DNA from 4 places in the Klebsiella sp. B345 genome. Region 1 is predicted to be linked to each of the others. Evidence: predicted binding sites of a transcription regulator. Region 1 holds the regulator's gene; each other region holds the start of a gene.
What was found. Region 1 encodes PurR, which represses purine synthesis genes. Its sites were predicted from a motif close to CANGCAAACGTTTGCNTG; they were not measured.
Positions count from the first base shown of each region.

Region 2: the regulator PurR is predicted to act here: its motif matches at 1,825-1,842, upstream of pyrC (dihydroorotase).
Region 3: the regulator PurR is predicted to act here: its motif matches at 2,991-3,008, upstream of purE (5-(carboxyamino)imidazole ribonucleotide mutase).
Region 4: the regulator PurR is predicted to act here: its motif matches at 1,231-1,248, upstream of gcvT (glycine cleavage system aminomethyltransferase GcvT).

Region 1 is NZ_CP180443.1:728,865-734,275, reverse strand. Features, by position in the region: gene punC (purine nucleoside transporter PunC) at 123-1,307, opposite strand; gene punR (DNA-binding transcriptional activator PunR) at 1,419-2,330, shown strand; gene purR (HTH-type transcriptional repressor PurR) at 2,349-3,374, opposite strand; gene ACMYSO_RS03430 (YnhF family membrane protein) at 3,670-3,759, shown strand; gene ACMYSO_RS03425 (MFS transporter) at 3,922-5,085, shown strand; gene sodB (superoxide dismutase [Fe]) at 5,129-5,411, opposite strand, start outside.
Region 2 is NZ_CP180443.1:5,014,156-5,019,566, reverse strand. Features, by position in the region: gene mdtH (multidrug efflux MFS transporter MdtH) at 1-1,105, shown strand, start outside; gene ACMYSO_RS23505 (lipoprotein) at 1,219-1,779, shown strand; gene pyrC (dihydroorotase) at 1,902-2,948, shown strand; gene dinI (DNA damage-inducible protein I) at 3,020-3,271, shown strand; gene bssS (biofilm formation regulator BssS) at 3,659-3,913, shown strand; gene solA (N-methyl-L-tryptophan oxidase) at 4,053-5,165, shown strand; gene ACMYSO_RS23480 (DUF2770 family protein) at 5,260-5,373, shown strand; gene ACMYSO_RS23475 (rhodanese-related sulfurtransferase) at 5,359-5,411, opposite strand, start outside.
Region 3 is NZ_CP180443.1:4,246,068-4,251,478, forward strand. Features, by position in the region: gene ACMYSO_RS19925 (porin) at 1-48, shown strand, start outside; gene mnmH (tRNA 2-selenouridine(34) synthase MnmH) at 100-1,176, opposite strand; gene purK (5-(carboxyamino)imidazole ribonucleotide synthase) at 1,337-2,413, opposite strand; gene purE (5-(carboxyamino)imidazole ribonucleotide mutase) at 2,410-2,919, opposite strand; gene lpxH (UDP-2,3-diacylglucosamine diphosphatase) at 3,039-3,761, opposite strand; gene ppiB (peptidylprolyl isomerase B) at 3,765-4,259, opposite strand; gene cysS (cysteine--tRNA ligase) at 4,432-5,411, shown strand, end outside.
Region 4 is NZ_CP180443.1:2,120,624-2,126,034, reverse strand. Features, by position in the region: gene ubiI (FAD-dependent 2-octaprenylphenol hydroxylase) at 1-915, shown strand, start outside; gene gcvT (glycine cleavage system aminomethyltransferase GcvT) at 1,350-2,444, shown strand; gene gcvH (glycine cleavage system protein GcvH) at 2,469-2,858, shown strand; gene gcvP (aminomethyl-transferring glycine dehydrogenase) at 2,973-5,411, shown strand, end outside.

The sequences.
Region 1 (5,411 bases):
CGTTAAAAACAATTAAAGGTCTATTTATGTGATGCCGGATCCAGTATAGGCTGCTGAAATCCGGCTTTCAATAAAAACCTCTTAGCATGCTAATTACTGGGCCAAAGCATGCTTATAACAGGTCAGGCGTGAGATGAGCCTACCGTCAGGTAGGCGTTCTGGCGTTGCATGAGGTAGCCAATCCCGGCCAGCACGATAGAAACCAGCATCACGCTGGTGGTGGTCAGCAGCGGTGTTGCGATCAGCGCGGATACCAGCAGGCTGGTCAGGAAGCACAGCCCGAGCTGCAGGGTGTTCTGCAGCGCGGCGGCGCGGCCGGTAGCCTGTGGGAATGGTTTCAGTGCCTGGGCGACGACGATCGGGTATATCCCGCCGTTAACAATCGCCATCACGCAGAATGGAATCATCACGCCGACGATGGAAGCATTTTCAAGTCGCCCGACCATCCAGGTGGCAGCAACGCTGACGGCGAACACCACCAGTAGCCACGGCAGCAATTGCTGGCCCTGCCATTTCTGCAGCGCTGCGCGGCAGCCATAACCCCCAATCAGGAAAGCAATGGTTTGTGGCACGTAGCTCAGCCCGATAGCCGTTGGACCATAACCCATGTCATGCAGAATAAACGGCGAGCCGGTCAGCCAGGCAAAGAAGCTGGCAGAGCAGGCGGCGTAGATCAGCACGTTACCGCTGTATTCACGTGAGCGCAGCAGCGTCAGGAAGGTCAGTTTCTTCTGGGCATCGCCGGCTGGTTTATGCACCGGCTTCAGGCGCAGGGTCGGGACCATCAGCAGCAGGGCGATGGCGAAAAGGGTGGCAAAAATCGCCTGCCATTCCAGATGGTTAAGCAGCCAGCTGCCGAGCAGCGGCGCCAGCGCCGGCGATAATCCCACCAGCGGCATGATGGTGGCGAAAATACGGTTTGTTTTCTGGGCTGGATAATAGTCCGTCACCATCGCCTGCCAGGTGACCGCAGCGGCACAAACGCCGATGGCCTGAATAAAGCGCAGGACCAGCATCAGCGTCGCGTCGCGGACCCACAGCATCCCCAGACAGCTGATGGCGAAGATCGCGAGGCCGCTCAGCAGAATCGGTTTACGCCCGTAACGGTCAGAGAGTGGGCCCCAGAACAGTTGTCCGATAGCGAAGCCGGCGAGGAACAGGCTCAGGCTGGCGCTGACCGAGGCCGCGGAGGTGTTGAGGTCGTGTTGAATCGCGGCGAAGGCCGGTAGGTACATATCGGTGGCCAGGAAACCCAACACGCTGAGTCCCGCCAGCCAAACTAAAAATCCTTTCCCAGGTTGTTGCATAACATTCTCTTCTGCTGATGCCGGTATAATGCCGCAGAGTGTAGGGAGTGCATTCTGGCTTGTGAAACGCTAATATTTGCTACATGCATTCAAAAATTTTGTAGGCAGAATATGTGGTCTGAATACTCGCTGGAAGTTGTTGATGCTGTCGCCCGCAACGGCAGCTTTAGTGCAGCAGCGCAGGAACTCCATCGCGTCCCTTCCGCTATCAGCTACACCGTCCGTCAGCTGGAAGAGTGGCTGGCAGTTCCGCTGTTCGAACGTCGCCATCGCGATGTCGAATTAACCCCGGCCGGGGTCTGGTTTTTACAGGAAGGGCGCTCTGTTATCAAAAAAATGCAGATCACCCGCCAGCAGTGCCAGCAGATAGCCAATGGCTGGCGCGGCCAGCTGTCGATTGCCGTCGATGACATCGTCAAACCGGCGCGGATGCGCCAGATGATTGTCGATTTTTATCGTCACTTTTCCGATGTTGAACTGATTGTCTTTCAGGAAGTGTTCAACGGCGTCTGGGATGCGCTGGCGGATGGCCGCGTGGAGCTGGCGATTGGGGCGACGCGTTCGATTCCGGTGGGGGGGCGCTACGCCTTTCGCGATATGGGCATGCTGAACTGGCACTGCGTGGTAGCCAGCCATCATCCACTGGCGCAGATGACCAGCCCGCTGAGTGATGATGAGTTGCGCAACTGGCCCTCTTTGGTCAGAGAAGATACCTCCCGGTCATTACCCAAGCGCACGACCTGGCTGTTGGATAACCAAAAGCGCGTGGTGGTGCCCGACTGGGAATCCTCAGCCACCTGCCTGTCTGCCGGGCTTTGCGTAGGGATGGTACCGACGCACTTTGCCCGTCCGTGGATCGACCGTGGAGAATGGACCGCCCTTGAGCTGGAAAATCCGTTTCCGGATGCGGCGTGCTGCCTGACCTGGCAACAGAGCGATGCATCGCCTGCGCTGCTGTGGATGCTGGATTATCTCGGTGATAGTGAAACGTTAAACCGGGAATGGTTGCGGGCGCCGGAATAACCGGCGCCGGGGAGGGGACTAGCGGCGGTAATCGACAAACGGACCGTCAACGACGGAACGACGCTCCACCAGACGCGGGTGAACCTCGATAGACTGGGACTCTTCACGCTTGTTGACGATGCGATCCATCAGCATATTAAACGCGGCTTCGCCGAGGGAGTCTTTCGGCTGATGAATCGTGGTCAGCGCCGGGCTGAAGTAGCGGGCGTTGCGCACGTTATCATAGCCGATCAGCGAAATATCCTGCGGCACTCGCAGCCCCATTTCATCTGCCGCGCAAATAGCGCCCATCGCCATGATGTCGCCGCCGCAGAAGACTGCCGTCGGACGGTGCGGTTGGTTCAGGATATGCTGCATCGCGCGATAGCCGGACTCTGGTTCGAAGTCACCCTGTTCAATCCAGTTTTCCGGTACAGAAATCTGGGCCTCTTCCATGGCTTTCATAAAGCCCGCCAGTCGTCCGGCACCGGTGTTTCGTTCGAGCGGGCCAGGGATCACGCCAATTTCGCGATGGCCACGTTCCACCAGATAACGACCGGCCATATAGCCGCCTTCAAAGGCGTTATCGATGACTGAATCAGTAAAGTCGGCCTTGGACTCACCCCAGTCCATTACCACCATCGGAATATGGCGGTACTCTTCGAGCATGCTCAGCACCGATTCCGGATACTCGGAGCACATGACCAGCAGGCCGTCGACGCGCTTTTGCGCCATCATAGACAGGTAGGCCTGCTGTTTTTCGAGATCGTTCCACGCATTACCCAGAATCAGGGTATAGCCTTTCTGGAAGCAGCTTTTTTCAACAGCTTCGATAATTTCAGCAAAATAGGCCGCTTCGCTGCTGGTCGCCAGCAGACCAATCGATTTGGTGTGATTAACCTTCAGGCTTCGCGCGACGGCACTGGGTGAGTAGTGCAGTTCTTTGATTGCTGCCCAGACCGCATTGCGGGTCTCTTCCGCGACGAAACGGGTTTTGTTAATAACATGTGATACTGTTGTAGTGGAAACGTTTGCGCGCTTCGCTACATCTTTAATAGTTGCCATTACTTCTCACTCCAGACCTTGACCTGAACGTCTGATAATCGGTACGTAAACGTTTGCCTAAACACACCCTGAATACAATGTTCAACATTGCATCACGTCGGGAAAACGACACAGAACGACAGGAAGGGGTCAATGGCCGATACGCTTTCAAATTAGCGTGGGATTTTGTCCGATCTTGCGGCAAAGGGGAAGAGCAAAAATGTGTATCACCCTAAATCCTGGAAGATTTTTATGCGATATTGTGCAAAAATGAGCAAGCTCACTTTTCGTGTGGGGAAAACAGGGGGAAAAATTGATGGATACAGATTTAAAATTTTCGCTGACAACAACGATTATTGTTCTAGGTCTAATCGTTGCCGCCGGGCTGACCGCAGTTCTGCACTAATTTTCCCGGGGGAGAGGTCACTTTCCCCCCGTTCCCGCCATTATTATCATTTTCGCAAAAATCTTTTGCCATTTCGTTTACTTTTGTTTTTCTGTGATTGATGTCATGCTTTTGACTTCTGATGAGATACCGTCGCCGATGACGGTCTGCTGGAGTCATGCAATGAAAATCAACTTTCCCCTGCTCGCGCTGGCGATAGGCGCATTTGGTATTGGTACGACGGAGTTTTCCCCGATGGGATTATTGCCGGTCATTGCCAAAGGCGTCGACGTGTCTATTCCGGCTGCGGGAATGCTGATCAGCGCCTATGCGATCGGTGTGATGGTAGGTGCGCCGCTGATGACGCTGCTGCTGTCTCATCGCGCGCGAAGAAACGCGCTCATTTTCCTGATGGCTATCTTTACCCTCGGTAACGTCCTCTCTTCCATGGCGCCGGATTACACCACGCTGCTGATTTCACGCATTATTACCAGCCTTAACCATGGTGCTTTCTTCGGCCTCGGTTCGGTGGTGGCCGCCAGCGTCGTTCCGAAAGACAAGCAGGCCAGCGCGGTTGCCACCATGTTTATGGGGCTGACGATCGCCAATATCGGCGGCGTGCCGGCGGCGACCTGGCTTGGTGAGACGATCGGCTGGCGGATGTCGTTCCTCGCCACTGCAGGGCTGGGAGTGGTGGCGATGGTCAGCCTGTGGTTCTCTCTGCCTAAAGGCAGTGTCGGCGAACGTCCGAATGTTAAACAGGAGCTGTCGGTGCTGGTGCGCCCGCAGGTGCTTTCCGCCTTGTTGACCACGGTGCTTGGGGCGGGGGCTATGTTCACGCTCTATACCTACATTTCTCCGGTGCTGCATACCATTACCCATGCTTCGCCGCTTTTTGTCACCGCGATGCTGGTGTTGATTGGCGTGGGCTTCTCGCTTGGCAACTATCTGGGCGGCAAATTTGCCGACCGTTCCGTATCGGGGACGCTGAAGGGCTTTCTGCTGCTATTGATGGTGATTATGCTGGCGATTCCGTTACTGGCGCAGACGCAGCTGGGAGCCGCTATCAGTATGGTGGTGTGGGGAGCTGCAACCTTTGCGGTGGTACCGCCGTTACAGATGCGGGTGATGCGTGTGGCGCATGAGGCACCGGGTCTCTCTTCGTCGGTCAACATTGGGGCATTTAATCTGGGTAATGCGCTGGGGGCGGCAGCCGGTGGGGCGGTGATTTCAGGTGGCCTGGGTTACGCGTTTGTTCCGGTTATGGGGGCGATCATCGCCGGTCTGGCTCTGCTGTTGGTGGTGGTGGGTAACCGTTCGCAGCCGGAAGAGGTGCTCGTCGGGTAGTGATGCTATTCGCAGAAGGGTTTACCCCTTCTGCGATATCGTTTTATGCCGCCAGATTTTCAGCAACAAACTTCCAGTTTACCAGCGCCCAGAAGTGCGCCAGATATTCAGGGCGGGCGTTACGGTAGTCGATGTAGTAAGCATGTTCCCAGACATCCACCGTCAACAGCGGGGTAGCGTCGCCAGTCAGCGGCGTGCCTGCGTTGCTGGTGGAGACAATATTCAGGCTGCCATCAGCATTCTTAACCAACCAGGTCCAACCGGCGCCAAAGTTTTTCGTGGCGGCATCGGTAAACTTCGCTTTGAAATCAGCAAAGCTGCCGAAA
Region 2 (5,411 bases), 1.0 Mb from region 1:
TCGTTTTGTCGATCAGATGGGCTGGGCCGCATTGATGGTCGGCATTGCCCTCGGTTTGCGCCAGTTAGTCCAACAAGGGTTGGGCATTTTTGGCGGCGCGGTCGCCGATCGCTTTGGCGCCAAACCGATGATCGTCACCGGCATGCTGATGCGCGCGGCCGGTTTCGCAGCGATGGCCGTCGCCCATGAACCGTGGGTGCTGTGGCTCTCCTGTATTCTCTCCGGGTTAGGCGGCACCCTGTTCGACCCGCCCCGTGCGGCGCTGGTGGTCAAACTGGTACGCCCGCATCAGCGTGGTCGGTTCTTCTCCATCCTGATGATGCAGGACAGCGCCGGGGCGGTGATCGGCGCCCTGCTCGGCAGTTGGCTGTTACAGTACGACTTCCGCCTGGTGTGTAGCGTGGGCGCTGCAATGTTTATTGCCTGCGCCGCGTTCAACGCCTGGTATCTCCCGGCATGGAAACTGTCGACGGTGAAAACGCCGGTACGTGAAGGGCTCGGCCGGGTACTGCGCGATAAGCGCTTTGTGACCTACGTTCTGACCCTCACCGGGTATTACATGCTGGCCGTCCAGGTGATGCTGATGCTGCCGATTATGGTCAATGATATCGCCGGCTCGCCCACTGCAGTGAAGTGGATGTATGCCATTGAAGCGGCAATATCGCTGACCCTGCTCTATCCCATCGCCCGCTGGAGTGAACAGCGTTTTCGTCTGGAGCACCGGCTGATGGCCGGATTGCTGGTGATGACCGCCGCCATGTTGCCGATTGGCCTGACCAGCAATTTACAGCAGCTGTTTACCCTGATTTGCCTGTTCTATATTGGCTCTATCATCGCTGAACCGGCTCGCGAGACCCTCGGCGCATCGCTGGCTGACGCCCGCGCACGCGGTAGCTATATGGGGTTTAGTCGGCTGGGACTGGCCTTCGGCGGTGCCTTTGGTTACGCCGGCGGCGGCTGGCTGTTCGACTCCGGGAAAGCGCTGAATCAACCGGAACTACCGTGGCTGATGCTGGGGATTATCGGCTTTATTACCTTTATTGCCTTGTGGTGGCAGTTCAGCCAGAAACGTTCCACATCCGGTATGCTCGAGCCCCGAACCTGACCGACATTCAGGCTGAAGCGCATTTTCAGCCTTTTCCGCTATTCCCTTCGGTACTGGCAGGCCATGCTGCTTTATGTCAGGATAAGTGCATGGCACGACCGTTAAGGAACCCAATGAAAAAGATGTTTATCGTGGCCGCGCTCATGGTTAGCGGCCTTCTGAGCGGCTGTAATCAGCTTACGCAGTACTCGGTGAGCGAGCAGGAAATTAACCAGGCGCTGCAGAAACGTAACCACTTCGCCAAGGATATAGGCCTGCCCGGCGTGGCGGATGCACACATTGAACTACACAATCTGACCAGCGCCATCGGCCGTGAAGAACCCAATAAAATCACCCTGAGCGGTATCGCCAATCTGGATCTGAACTCATTGTTTGGCAACCAGAAGGCCACCATTGACCTTAAATTGAAAGCGCTGCCGGTCTTTAATAAAGAGAAAGGGGCTATCTTCCTGCAGGAAATGGAAGTGGTTGACGCCAAAGTAACGCCCGACAAGCTGCAGTCCGTCGTGCAGACGCTGATCCCTTATCTGAATCAATCTCTGCGCAGCTATTTTAACCAGCAACCGGCCTACGTGCTGCGTGAAGATGCCAGCACCGGCGAAGCCCTGGCGAAAAAATACGCCAAAGGCATAGAAGTGAAGCCTGGGGAAATTATCATCCCGTTCACCAATTAATATCCCGGGCGCATTGGCGCCCGTTTTTTTACAGAAATTGATGCAAAGGGAAACGTTTACGCTTATCCTTAGTGCCCGGCAAAAACAGCCCTGATGACTGACCCTATTAGCCGGAGCTCTCCATGACAGCACAATCCCAGGTATTGAAAATCCGCCGCCCTGACGACTGGCATATCCATCTGCGTGATGACGATATGCTGAAGACCGTCGTGCCTTACACCAGTGAGTTTTATGGCCGGGCGATCGTGATGCCGAATCTGGTGCCGCCTGTCACCACCGTCGAGGCCGCCATCAGCTATCGCCAGCGCATCCTCGATGCCGTACCGGCCGGGCATGATTTCACGCCGCTGATGACCTGCTACCTCACCGATACGCTCGACCCGGCAGAGCTGGAGCGCGGCTTCCACGCAGGCGTGTTCACCGCAGCCAAGCTTTACCCGGCCAATGCCACCACCAACTCCAGCCACGGCGTCACCAGCATCGATGCGATTATGCCGGTGCTTGAGCGCATGGAAAAAATGGGCATGCCGCTGCTGGTTCACGGCGAAGTGACACACGCAGAGATCGATATCTTCGATCGTGAAGCGCGCTTTATCGAAACAGTGATGGAACCTCTGCGCCAGCGCTTACCGGGTCTTAAAGTGGTGTTTGAACACATCACCACCAAGGACGCCGCCGAGTACGTTCGGGATGGCAATGACCTGTTGGCCGCCACCATTACTCCGCAGCACCTGATGTTTAACCGTAATCACATGCTGGTTGGCGGCGTGCGTCCGCATCTTTACTGCCTGCCCATTCTGAAACGCAATATCCACCAGCAGGCGCTGCGTGAACTGGTCGCCAGCGGCTTTACCCGCGCATTCCTCGGCACGGATTCGGCGCCGCATGCCCGTCATCGTAAAGAAGCCAGCTGTGGCTGTGCCGGTTGCTTCAATGCTCCGACGGCGCTTGGCAGCTACGCAACGGTATTTGAAGAGATGAATGCTCTGCAACACTTTGAGGCATTCTGCTCGCTGAATGGCCCGCGCTTCTATGGGCTGCCGGTCAATGAGACCTTCGTTGAACTGGTACGCGAAGAGAGCACCGTCGTCGAGAGTATCGCGCTTCCGGGCGATACGCTGGTGCCGTTCCTTGCCGGCGAAACCGTGCGCTGGACGATGAAAAAATAAAAACGGTCCCCCTGTTGTAAACGCCAAATGCATACTGTATAAATAAACAGTATATTACACAGGGGGCAATCATGCGCATTGAAGTGTCTATCGCCAAAACTACAGCCTTACCCAACGGCGCCTTAGAAGCGCTAAACAATGAACTCTCCCGACGCATTGAACAACAATTCCCGACTAACCCAAGCCAGGTCACCGTACGCTTTGCCGCCAGCAACAATCTGTCTGTGATTGGTGGCCTCAAAGAAGATAAAGACCGGATTAGCGAAATCCTGCAAGAGACCTGGGAAAGCGCCGATGACTGGTTTATCCATGACGTATCCTGACGCCCTTTCGGCAGCCTGAAGACGCGTACGCGATCCACCCGCGTGCTCAGCGCGAGTTAATCTCGTGTTTTTACCAGGGTTGTCTGAAGTGTGGCAGGTGCAACAAATAACATTTGCTCCCTCATTGTGCTTTTTTTTGCCGGGTCGCCCCGGCTTTTTTTATCCCGCAAAATTCAGACTTTTCATTCCCCTCATGATTATTTCCTTTAAAAATAACCCTTCGCGACACTATATTTGTGCAAAAAAGCGTCAAACAGAGGAGTATTCGCTCTGTTTGCGTTAATTTCTCGAGTTTATTCTTAACTCCTGATATAATTAACTTGCTTCAAAAAACATGCATTAAACCTCGAGAATTGTTGTCTTTTAACATGTGAATAAGGGGTTATGATGGAAAAGAATAATGAAGTCATCCAGACCCATCCCCTCGTCGGATGGGACATCAGCACCGTTGATAGCTACGATGCAATGATGTTGCGCCTGCACTACCAAAACCCCACTCAAGAAAGCAGTAACGAAGCTGAAATTGGCCAGACGCTATGGCTCACCACGGAAGTCGCACGTCAATTTATCTCTATTCTGGAAGCAGGTATTGCCAAGATTGAATCAGGCGAATACCAGGCAAATGAGTACCGCAGGCATTAAAGATTATGCCGCACGCAATATACACACACTAAACAGGCACCCGTCGGGTGCCTGATTTATTTTCGTGCTTGTATTCGCACTTGTATAAGTGCAGACGGTTAATTACCCTGCTTATTAAAACAAAAAACCGGAACCTATCATGCAATACGATCTCATCATTATCGGCAGCGGCTCAACGGGTGCTGCCGCTGGCTATTATGCCCGCCAGGCGGGACTTAACGTGCTGATGACCGATGCGCACCAGCCACCACACCAGGAGGGCAGCCATCACGGTAATACGCGCCTTATCCGTCACGCCTACGGCGAAGGTGAAAGATATGTTCCGTTGGTCCTGCGCGCTCAGACATTGTGGGATGAGTTCGCCGCCAGCAGTGGCGAAGCAGTATTCGAACGCACCGGGGTCATTAACCTGGGTCCGGCAAACTCGACGTTCCTCGCTAACGCCGCCCACAGCGCCAGCACCTTTCAGTTGGAGACAGAAGAACTCGATGCCCAGGCCATCATGGCCCGCTGGCCTGAAATTCGCGTACCGCAAGATTATCGCGGCATTTTCGAACCCGCCTCCGGAGTGTTACGCAGCGAGCTGGCAATCAAAACCTGGATCCGCCTGGCGCGTGAAGCTGGCTGCGCACAGCTGTTCAACTGCCCGGTGACCGCCATCCATCACCATGCAGATGGCGTTTCTATCGAGACCGCTGATGGCACTTACCACGGTAAGAAGCTGCTGGTCAGCGCCGGAACCTGGGTTACGCGCCTGCTACCGGATCTGCCGATCCAGCCGGTACGTAAAATCTTTGCCTGGTTCCAGGCTGATGGTCGCTACAGCAGCAAAAACAACTTTCCGGCCTTTACCGGCGAGCTACCGAACGGCGATCAGTTCTATGGTTTCCCGGCGGAAGATAACGAACTGAAAATTGGCAAGCACAACGGTGGCCAGCCGATTGCCGCGCCGGAAGAGCGCACACCGTTTGGCGCAGTGGCCACCGATGGCTCTGAATCGTTTAATTTCCTGCGTAATGTCCTGCCGGGCATTGGTGGCTGCCTGCACGGTGCCTCCTGCACTTACGACAATACGGTAGATGAAGATTTTATCATTGATACCCTGCCCGGCCACCCGGATACCCTGCTGATAAGCGGGCTGAGCGGCCATGGTTTCAAGTTTGCGCCGGTGTTGGGTGAGATTGCTACCCAGTTTGCCCGTGGAGAGACGCCGGCCTTTGATCTGACGCCCTTCTCACTGTCACGTTTTTAGTCATACTGCAGGCTTTTCAGGCCGCGCAAACGTGGCCTGACATCACAGATAAAAAAACGGCCTCAACAGAGGCCATGGAATACCGAGAGAGATTATGCGTCGCCTGTATGAATTACTGGTCAACAACGTCCGCGAGCACTTTATGATTTACCTCGCGCTGTGGCTTCTGCTGGCGATCATCGATCTCATCTGGTTATGGTTTTTCTGACAGGTCAGGGTCGGGGATCCCCAGCTTGGTATTCAGAC
Region 3 (5,411 bases), 1.8 Mb from region 1:
GACAATCTGGGGGATATGAACCTGGTGCGTCTGCGTTACGACTTCTAAGCCACCCTGCATCCCGGCTGGCGCAGCGCTCAGCCGGGATGCAGATTCATACTAATTATCCAGCCATGCGGCGACCTCGTGCCAGCTGCCGCGGAAGATAATGTTGCTCGCTTTTTTACTCAGCTGATAGCGATACATCGGATCGTAATACTCGTTCAGCAGCGGAACCAGCCAGGCGAAATGGCCGTCGGTGCTGGCGCTGCGCAACTGTTCCGCCAGCGCCCCGTCGAGCAGGGCGGTAAGCTGGGCAAAACGCTGTAGCCCCAGGCGACGACGAATGGCAAACAGACCGTGATGCAGATACTCAGTGTATTCCTGCCAGCCTTGCTCCTCACCATATGCCGCCATAAAGTCACGGTGCATACGGTCAAAATACTCTTCCCGCAGGCGTTCCAGGCGGATATCAAACGGGTCTTCCACCACCGCCAGCGGCGATTGCGCCATCCGGTTACGCATACACTCCGGCAGATGGTTAGCACCAATCATATGGCCTTCATCCTCCAGCACCCACCGACGATGCTGTTCGGCCTTTTTCAGCATCGCGACGGCCAGGTGATTTTCAAAGGTGGCCTGCGCGTACTGCTCGCGCAGGGTACGGCCGAAGGATGAACCACGATGATGGGCGAGGCCTTCGAGGTCGATGCCGTCGGGCCGGGAGCAAACCAGCTGGGTCTTGCCGTTACCGGTGCAGCCGCCGATCAACACGATCGGGCGCTGGACCAGCTCTTCAGTGGACTGGATCGCAGCCTGGCGCAGCGCTTTGTAGCCGCCGACGATCAGCGGGTAGTCAATCCCGGCTTCGCGCAACCACTGCTGCACAATGTGCGAGCGCTGGCCGCCACGGGCGCAGCACAGATAGCCCTGCGGATAACGTAAGCAGGCTTCACGCCAGGCGGCGAGGCGGCTTTCCCGAATCTCGCCGTGAACCAACTGATGGCCCAGCGCCAGCGCGGCATCGGCACCCTGACGTTTATAGCAGGTGCCGACGGCGGCACGTTCTTCGTCGTTCATCAGCGGCAGGTTAAATGCGGCAGGCAGCGCGCTTTGCTGGAATTCTACCGGAGCGCGGACGTCAATGAGTGGCGTATCCGCCGTGAGAATGGCGCGGTAATCCGTCCCATTTTTCATGGGTCATCCTTTTGAAGTCAAAACTGAAAGCATTTTAAAGCAAGGAGGGGATTCTACGCGCCAGACAGCATGCCGGGGAAGGGTGAAGATCAATTCCCCGGCAAATAGCCGTTATCATGCGGGCGGCAGATGCGTTGCTCGCATTTGCCACCCGAACGGCTCAGGAGAGCGAGGTGAGCTGAGACTGCGCCCAGAAGATACCGCTCGCATACTCCGGCGGCAGGATCGGTTTCAGGGCTTCCAGCGTGGCGCTCAGGCGATCGGTGTCGCTGTCGGTCAGGTTCAGGTGCCCGACTTTGCGGCCCGGACGCACCTCTTTGTCGTACCAGTGCAGATGCACCAGCGGCAGCTTCAGCCAGTCGTAGTTCAGATCGGTTCCGATCAGGTTGATCATCACTGAAGGGCTGTTCACCACCGGCGGCGGCAGCGGCAGGTCGGTAATGGCCCGCAGATGCAGCTCGAACTGGCTGATAGATGCGCCGTTCTGCGTCCAGTGGCCGCTGTTGTGTACGCGCGGCGCCAGCTCGTTAATCAGCAGGCCTTCGGCGGTGACAAAACACTCCATCGCCATCACGCCCACGTAGTTCAGTTCGTTCATAATGGCGGTCAGCATGCTTTCCGCCTGGTCCTGCTGGCGGGCATTAGCCTGGGGGAAGGCTACGCTGGTGCGCAGAATGCCATCCTGATGCAGGTTGCGGGTCAGCGGATAGAATACCGTGCTGCCATCATGGGCGCGGGCGCCCACCAGCGACACTTCACCAGAAAAGTTGATGCCTTGCTCAACGATGCATTCGCCGTAGTTTTCGTCCGGCAGCTGCGCGATGTCGTCTGCACGCAGGCGCCATTGCCCACGTCCGTCGTAACCGCCGACGCGACGTTTTACAATCGCCAGTTCGCCAAGACGCGCGAAGACCGCCGGCCATTCATTTTTATCCGCCAGCAGCTGCCACGGCGCGGTGGCAAGCCCCAGCTTATCAAACAGCTGTTTTTGTGTCAGACGGTCAGCGATGATCGGGAAGACGTCGCGGTTAACAAATGCCGGATGGCGTGCCAGTTCGCGGGTCAGCGCCGTTTCCGGCCAGCGTTCGATTTCAGCGGTGATCACGCTCTGCTGAAACGGCACCGCTTCAGGGTCGGCTTCGAGGCCGACCGGCCAGACGGCGATACCCAGCGGCTCACCGGCCTGGCGTAGCATGCGCCCTAACTGACCGTTACCGAGGATGCAAACCTGCTTCATGCCGCACCCCGCGGGTCCGGGTTCTCGAGGACTTCATCGGTCTGGGCCTGGCGCCAGGCGCTCAGGCGCTGATGCAGCTCCGCGTCGTGCTGTGCCAGAATCTGCGCGGCCAGCAGAGCGGCATTGGCGGCACCGGCTTTGCCGATGGCAAGCGTACCGACCGGGATCCCGCGCGGCATCTGAACAATAGAGTAGAGGCTGTCGACGCCGCTTAACGCCGCGCTTTGTACCGGGACGCCTAATACCGGCACCAGAGTTTTCGCCGCAATCATGCCCGGCAGATGCGCCGCGCCGCCCGCACCGGCAATAATCACCTGATAGCCGTTGCTTTCTGCGCCTTCGGCGAAGCTGAACAGTTTATCGGGCGTCCGGTGTGCGGAGACCACTTCAACATGGTACGGAACGTTCAGGGCATCAAGGATTTCTGCGGTAAACTGCATGGTAGCCCAGTCGCTTTTGGACCCCATCACGATGGCGATACGCGCCGAATTATTGCGGGAAGACATGCGTCTTAAAACTCCTGTGGGTGTGCTTCACACTGCTTTAGAGGCCACAGAGAATAACATGATCTTTCGGTAAGGAAAACGGTTGCGTCACCTGATAAACGGTGAAAATGCGGCGGAAATTAAAACGGGAACGGGATCAGTTCGACGTCGTCTTTGGTGACTTTGACCATCGAGCCTTCGCTATGCCAGGCGCCGAGGACAACGCGAAACGCCGGCTGGCCGTTGGCATCTAAGGTATGGATTGCCGGGCGATGAGTGTGCCCGTGAATCAACCACTGTACCTGATGGCGCTGTAGGGCATCGACTACGGCCTGCGGGTTGACGTCCATTATTTCCAGCGATTTGCTGCTGTTGGCTGCTTTGCTGTCGGCGCGCATTCTGGCGGCGATGCGACGACGAATAAACAGCGGCAGGGCCAGAAACAGTCGCTGGATCCACGGCGTATGTACTTTGGCACGAAACGCCAGGTAGCCGGTATCGTCGGTGCACAGCGTGTCGCCATGCATAATCAGGACCTGACGACCGTAGAGGTCAAGCACCTCTTCTTCATCCAGCAGCGTCATGCCGCAGGCGCGGGCGAAGCGCTGGCCGACGAGAAAATCGCGATTGCCGTGAATAAAGTAGCAGGGCACCCCGGACTGGGTTAAGGCATTGATCGCTTCAGCGATCTCCTGATGTAGCGGGTTGGGGTCATCATCGCCGATCCAGGCCTCAAACAGATCGCCAAGAATATACAGCGCATCCGCCTTGCGGGCTTCACCGGCTAAAAAGCGTAGAAAACCGGCGGTGATCGCCGGTTCTTCTGTTTGCAGATGCAAATCCGCAATAAAAAGTGTCGCCACGAATTACTCGCTGACGGTGACGCTTTTGATCACAACATCTTCTTTCGGCACATCCTGGTGCATACCGCTGCGACCGGTTGCAACTGCTTTGATTTTGTCGACCACGTCCATACCTTCAACCACTTCGGCAAATACGCAGTAGCCCCAACCCTGCAGGTTTTCACCAGAGAAGTTCAGGAAGTCGTTATCAGCCACGTTGATAAAGAACTGTGCGGTAGCAGAGTGCGGCGCCTGAGTACGGGCCATTGCCAGAGTACCACGGGTGTTTTTCAGACCGTTGTTGGCTTCGTTCTGGATTGGGGATTTGGTGTTTTTCTGCTCCATGCCCGGCTCAAAGCCGCCGCCCTGGATCATGAAACCGTTGATAACACGGTGGAAAATGGTGTTGTTGTAGAAACCTTCGCGGCAGTAGTCCAGGAAGTTTTTAACTGTTTCCGGCGCTTTGTCGTCAAAGGTCTTGATTACGATATCGCCATGATTAGTGTGGAAAGTAACCATTTTTGCATCCTGTTCCGGTGATTGTGGTGCTTAAGCCCGAATTGGGCATGACATAGGGGGCTGTTATAGCATAACCGCAGGGTTCGATCACCTTGCATTGTGTGCTGCTTCGGGGTTGAATTAAGGTTAGAATACGCGACTTATATCCACACACGTCTACACGGAATCTTCGATGTTAAAAATTTTTAATACACTGACGCGCCAAAAAGAAGAGTTTAAACCTATCCATGCCGGGGAAGTAGGCATGTACGTGTGTGGAATTACCGTTTACGATCTCTGTCATATTGGTCATGGCCGTACTTTCGTCTCTTTTGACGTGGTGGCGCGTTATTTGCGTTTTCTTGGCTATCAGTTGAAGTACGTGCGCAACATTACCGATATCGACGACAAAATCATTAAGCGCGCTAATGAGAATGGCGAAAGCTTTGTGGCGCTGGTCGATCGCATGATTGCCGAAATGCACAAGGATTTCGATGCGCTCAACATTCTGCGCCCGGATCTTGAACCGCGTGCCACCCATCATATTCCCGAGATCATTGAGATCACCGAGCAGCTGATTGCCCGCGACCATGCCTATGTGGCGGACAACGGCGACGTGATGTTCTCAGTCCCGACCGACCCGAACTACGGTCAGCTGTCACGCCAGGATCTCGACCAGCTGCAGGCCGGCGCACGTGTTGATGTGGTGGATGTGAAGCGCAACCCGATGGACTTCGTTCTGTGGAAAATGTCGAAAGAGGGCGAGCCGAGCTGGCCATCCCCGTGGGGCAACGGTCGTCCGGGCTGGCACATCGAATGTTCGGCGATGAACTGCAAGCAGCTGGGCAACCATTTTGATATCCACGGCGGCGGTTCGGATCTGATGTTCCCGCACCACGAGAACGAAATCGCCCAGTCGACCTGCGCGCATGACGGCGAGTACGTTAACTACTGGATGCACTCCGGGATGGTGATGGTTGACCGCGAGAAGATGTCAAAATCGCTGGGTAACTTCTTCACCGTGCGTGATGTGCTGAAATATTACGACGCCGAGACCATTCGCTACTTCCTGATGTCCGGCCACTATCGTAGTCAGCTGAACTACAGCGAAGAGAACCTCAAGCAGGCACGTTCGGCGCTGGAGCGTCTGTACACCGCGCTGCGTGGAACCGA
Region 4 (5,411 bases), 1.4 Mb from region 1:
CGCAGCATGGGCTTTAGCCATCTGGGTCACATTATTGAAAACGCCATTGTCCATCATGCCTTATGGCAGAAAGCCCAGCGCTGTGCTGATGTGACGCTGCTGGCGCCGGCGCAGTTGCAACAGGTGGCGTGGGGCGAAAACGAGGCCTTCCTGAGCCTGCAGGATGGGTCGATGCTGACAGCCCGACTGGTGGTGGGTGCCGATGGCGCGAACTCCTGGTTGCGCAACAAGGCGGATATCCCGCTGACCTTCTGGGACTACCGCCATCATGCGCTGGTGGCCACGATCCGCACCGAAGAGCCCCATCAGGCGATTGCCCGCCAGGCGTTCCACGGCGAAGGCATTCTGGCCTTTCTGCCGTTAAGCGACCCGCACCTGTGCTCTATTGTCTGGTCGCTGTCGCCGCAGGAAGCGCAACGAATGCAACAGGCGGATGACGCGGCCTTTAATCAGGCACTGAATATCGCTTTCGATAATCGTCTGGGACTGTGCCACGTGGAAAGCGAGCGTCAGGTATTCCCGCTGACCGGTCGCTACGCCCGGCAGTTTGCCGCCCATCGTCTCGCGCTGGTTGGCGACGCCGCCCACACCATCCACCCGCTGGCCGGGCAGGGGGTTAACCTGGGCTTTATGGATGCTGCAGAGCTGATTGATGAACTCCGGCGACTGCACGCGCAGGGCAAAGATTTTGGTCAGCATCTGTATCTGCGCCGCTATGAGCGCAGCCGCAAGCACAGCGCCGCGATGATGCTGGCAGGGATGCAGGGCTTTCGTGAAATGTTCTCCGGCAGCAACCCGGCGAAGAAACTGCTGCGCGATATCGGCCTCAAACTGGCGGACACCTTGCCGGGTGTCAAACCGCAGCTTATTCGTCAGGCGATGGGCCTGAACGATCTCCCCAACTGGTTACGTTAAGTCCGTCACACTTCTCTTTCCCGGCCCCCGCGCCGGGTTTTCCCTTCTCATTTGAAATAAACTAATCTCACCCATTTTTTCGCATTAGTTTTATTAATGCCTCTCATTTTTAGCCATGGAAAATAGGTCCGTTTTTTCGCATAAAATACCATCATGCTCGGCGTTATTAGTCGTTGATGTTAATTTTATGTGGCATAAATCGCTTTTTTCCAGTCAATAACTCTGTAGTCTTTCTGGCGAATTTTAGTCATAAGCTAATGTGATGTCCTGATTTAGCTTATGGTTTAGCGCCGGGTTCAGTGGTAAGTTCAGGCAAAAGAGAACGTTTGCGTCGGTGTCTGATAACGGCACCGGCGGTCGATTTGATCGTGTGAAATCGCCCAGACAATCTCGCTCAACTCGTAGCTGCTTGCGTTTTACTCGATGAGGAAAAAATGGCTCAACAGACTCCGTTGTATGAACAACACACGCTGTGCGGCGCTCGCATGGTGGACTTCCATGGCTGGATGATGCCGCTGCATTACGGTTCCCAGATTGATGAGCACCATGTGGTGCGCAGCGATGCCGGAATGTTCGATGTATCACACATGACCATCGTTGACTTCCACGGCAGCCGTATTCGGGAGTTCTTACGCTATTTGCTGGCTAACGATGTGGCGAAGCTCACGGTCCCCGGCAAAGCGCTCTATAGCGGCATGCTTACCGCTTCCGCCGGCGTCATCGATGACCTGATTGTCTATTTCCTCTCTGAAGATTATTTCCGCCTCGTTGTTAACTCCGCCACCCGTGAAAAAGACCTCGCCTGGATCACCCAGCAGGCTGAGCCGTATGGCCTTGAAATGACCGTCCGCGACGATCTTTCCCTGATTGCCGTACAGGGGCCGCAGGCGAAAGAGAAGGCCGCGACCCTGTTCACCGAGGCTCAGCGTCAGGCCGTGGCCGGGATGAAACCCTTCTTTGGTGTGCAGGCTGGCGATCTGTTTATTGCAACCACCGGTTACACCGGTGAAGCCGGGTACGAAATTGCGCTGCCAAATGAACAGGCGGCCGATTTCTGGCGTGGCCTGCTGGACGCTGGCGTGAAGCCTTGCGGCCTGGGCGCGCGCGATACCTTACGCCTGGAAGCCGGGATGAACCTGTATGGTCAGGAGATGGACGAAAGCATCTCTCCACTGGCCGCCAATATGGGCTGGACCATTGCCTGGGAACCGGCAGACCGTGCGTTCATCGGCCGTGAAGCGTTGGAGCTGCAGCGTGAAAAAGGTACCGAGCAGCTGGTGGGCCTGGTGATGACCGAGAAAGGCGTACTGCGCGGTGGACTGCCGGTACGCTTTAGCGATGCCGAGGGCAATCAGAAAGAAGGTATTATTACCAGTGGCACCTTCTCCCCGACGCTGGGCTACAGTATCGCGCTGGCGCGCGTACCGGCCGGTATCGGCGAAACGGCCATCGTGCAGATTCGCAACCGCGAAATGCCGGTCAAGGTCACTAAACCTGTTTTTGTACGCAACGGCAAAGCCGTAGTGTGATTCCCCCTTTTTGGAGATCAATTGATGAGCAACGTACCAGCAGAACTGAAATACAGTAAAGAACACGAATGGCTGCGCAAAGAAGCTGACGGCACCTACACCGTTGGGATCACCGAACATGCTCAGGAACTGCTTGGCGATATGGTCTTCGTTGACCTGCCGGACGTCGGTGCAACCGTTGAAGCGGGTGACGACTGCGCGGTAGCCGAGTCGGTAAAAGCGGCATCGGATATTTATGCCCCGGTAAGCGGTGAGATTGTGGCTGTTAACGAAGCGCTGAACGACTCTCCGGAGCTGGTGAACAGCGACCCGTACGCTGAAGGCTGGATCTTTAAAATCAAGGCCAGCGATGAAGCGCAGGTTGCGGCGTTGCTGGATGCGGCGGCTTACGCTGCGCTGCTGGAAAACGAATAACCGCGTTGCCCCTTTCACGCCGCGGCGCCAGGCGCCGGCGGCGTGAATGATTTTTGCCTGTTCAGATAAGTAAAGACACATACGATTCACTGCACGTTTCAGGAACCATCGCTCATGACTCAGACTTTAGGTCAGCTTGAAAACCGCGGCGCCTTTATTGAACGTCACATCGGCCCGGATGCTCAGCAACAGCAAGAGATGCTGCAAACCGTCGGCGCCGACTCGCTTAACGCCCTGATTGGCCAGATTGTGCCACAGGATATTCAGCTGGCGACACCACCGCAGGTGGGTGACGCGACTACCGAATTTGCCGCGCTGGCGGAACTGAAGGCGGTAGCCGGTCGTAACAAGCGCTTCAAGTCTTACATCGGCATGGGTTACACCGCCGTGCAGCTGCCACCGGTTATTCAGCGCAATATGCTGGAAAACCCGGGCTGGTACACCGCCTATACGCCGTATCAGCCGGAAGTCTCCCAGGGTCGTCTGGAGTCGCTGCTTAACTTCCAGCAGGTGACCCTCGATCTGACTGGTCTGGATATTGCCTCCGCATCCCTGCTCGATGAAGCAACCGCCGGGGCAGAAGCGATGGCGATGGCCAAACGCGTCAGCAAACTGAAAAATGCCAACCGTTTCTTCGTGGCTGCGGATATTCACCCGCAGACCCTGGACGTGGTTCGCACCCGTGCTGAAACTTTCGGCTTTGACGTTATCGTCGATGATGCCGAAAAAGCCCTGGACCATCAGGACGTGTTTGGCGTACTGCTGCAGCAGGTTGGCACCACCGGTGAAATTCACGACTACAGCCAACTTATTGCCGAGCTGAAAGCACGCAAAGTCGTGGTCAGCGTCGCGGCGGACTTTATGACGCTGGTTCTGCTGACCGCTCCGGGCAAGCAGGGTGCCGACATCGTCTTCGGTTCCGCCCAGCGTTTCGGCGTACCGATGGGCTACGGCGGCCCGCACGCGGCCTTCTTCGCCGCAAAAGATGAATTCAAACGCTCTATGCCTGGCCGTATCATCGGCGTATCGAAAGATGCCGCGGGCAATACCGCGCTGCGTATGGCGATGCAGACTCGTGAGCAGCATATCCGCCGCGAGAAAGCGAACTCCAATATCTGTACTTCCCAGGTGCTGCTGGCCAACATCGCCAGCCTGTACGCGGTGTTCCACGGGCCAGTGGGCCTGAAGCGTATCGCCAGCCGCATCCATCGTCTGACGGATATCCTCGCCGACGGGCTGCAGAAAAAAGGGCTGAAGCTGCGTCATGCGCACTACTTCGACACCCTGTGCGTAGAAGTGGCCGACAAAGCCGCGGTGCTGGCACGTGCTGAAGCGCTGGAAATTAACCTGCGCAGCGATATTCACAACGCGGTCGGCATTACCCTTGATGAAGCGACCACCCGCGAAGATCTCGTGAACCTGTTCCGCGCTATTATCGGCGACAACCACGGTCTGGATATCGATACGCTGGATAAAGATGTGGCGCTCGACAGCCGTTCTATCCAGGAAAGCATGCTACGTGATGATGCGATCCTGACGCACCCGGTGTTTAATCGCTACCATAGCGAAACCGAGATGATGCGCTATATGCACTCGCTGGAGCGTAAAGATCTGGCGCTGAATCAGGCGATGATCCCGCTGGGTTCCTGCACCATGAAGCTCAACGCTGCGGCAGAAATGATCCCGATCACCTGGCCGGAATTCGCCGAGCTGCACCCGTTCTGCCCGGCAGAACAGGCCGAAGGCTATCATCAGATGATCGCCCAGCTCTCCGACTGGCTGGTTAAACTGACCGGCTACGACGCCGTCTGCATGCAGCCGAACTCCGGTGCACAGGGCGAGTATGCGGGCCTGCTGGCGATCCGCCACTACCACGAGAGCCGCAATGAAGGCCATCGTGATATCTGCCTGATCCCAAGCTCTGCACACGGCACCAACCCGGCATCGGCACAGATGGCCGGCATGCAGGTCGTGGTGGTGGCCTGTGATAAAAACGGCAACATTGACCTTGCGGATCTGCGCCTTAAGGCGGAGCAGGCGGGCGAGAACCTCTCCTGCATCATGGTCACTTACCCGTCAACGCACGGCGTGTACGAAGAGACTATCCGCGAAGTGTGCGAAATCGTGCATCAGTTCGGCGGCCAGGTTTATCTCGACGGCGCCAACATGAATGCTCAGGTGGGCATCACCTCGCCGGGCTTTATCGGCGCGGACGTGTCGCACCTTAACCTGCATAAAACCTTCTGCATTCCGCACGGTGGCGGCGGCCCGGGTATGGGACCGATTGGCGTCAAAGCGCACCTGGCACCGTTTGTTCCGGGCCACAGCGTGGTGCAGATCGAAGGCATGCTGACCCGTCAGGGCGCGGTATCTGCCGCACCGTTCGGCAGCGCATCTATTCTGCCAATCAGCTGGATGTACATCCGCATGATGGGCGCAGAAGGGCTGAAGCAGGCGAGCCAGGTGGCTATCCTCAACGCCAACTACATCGCGACCCGTCTGAAAGAGGCGTTCCCGGTGCTCTATACCGGTCGCGACGGCCGTGTGGCGCAC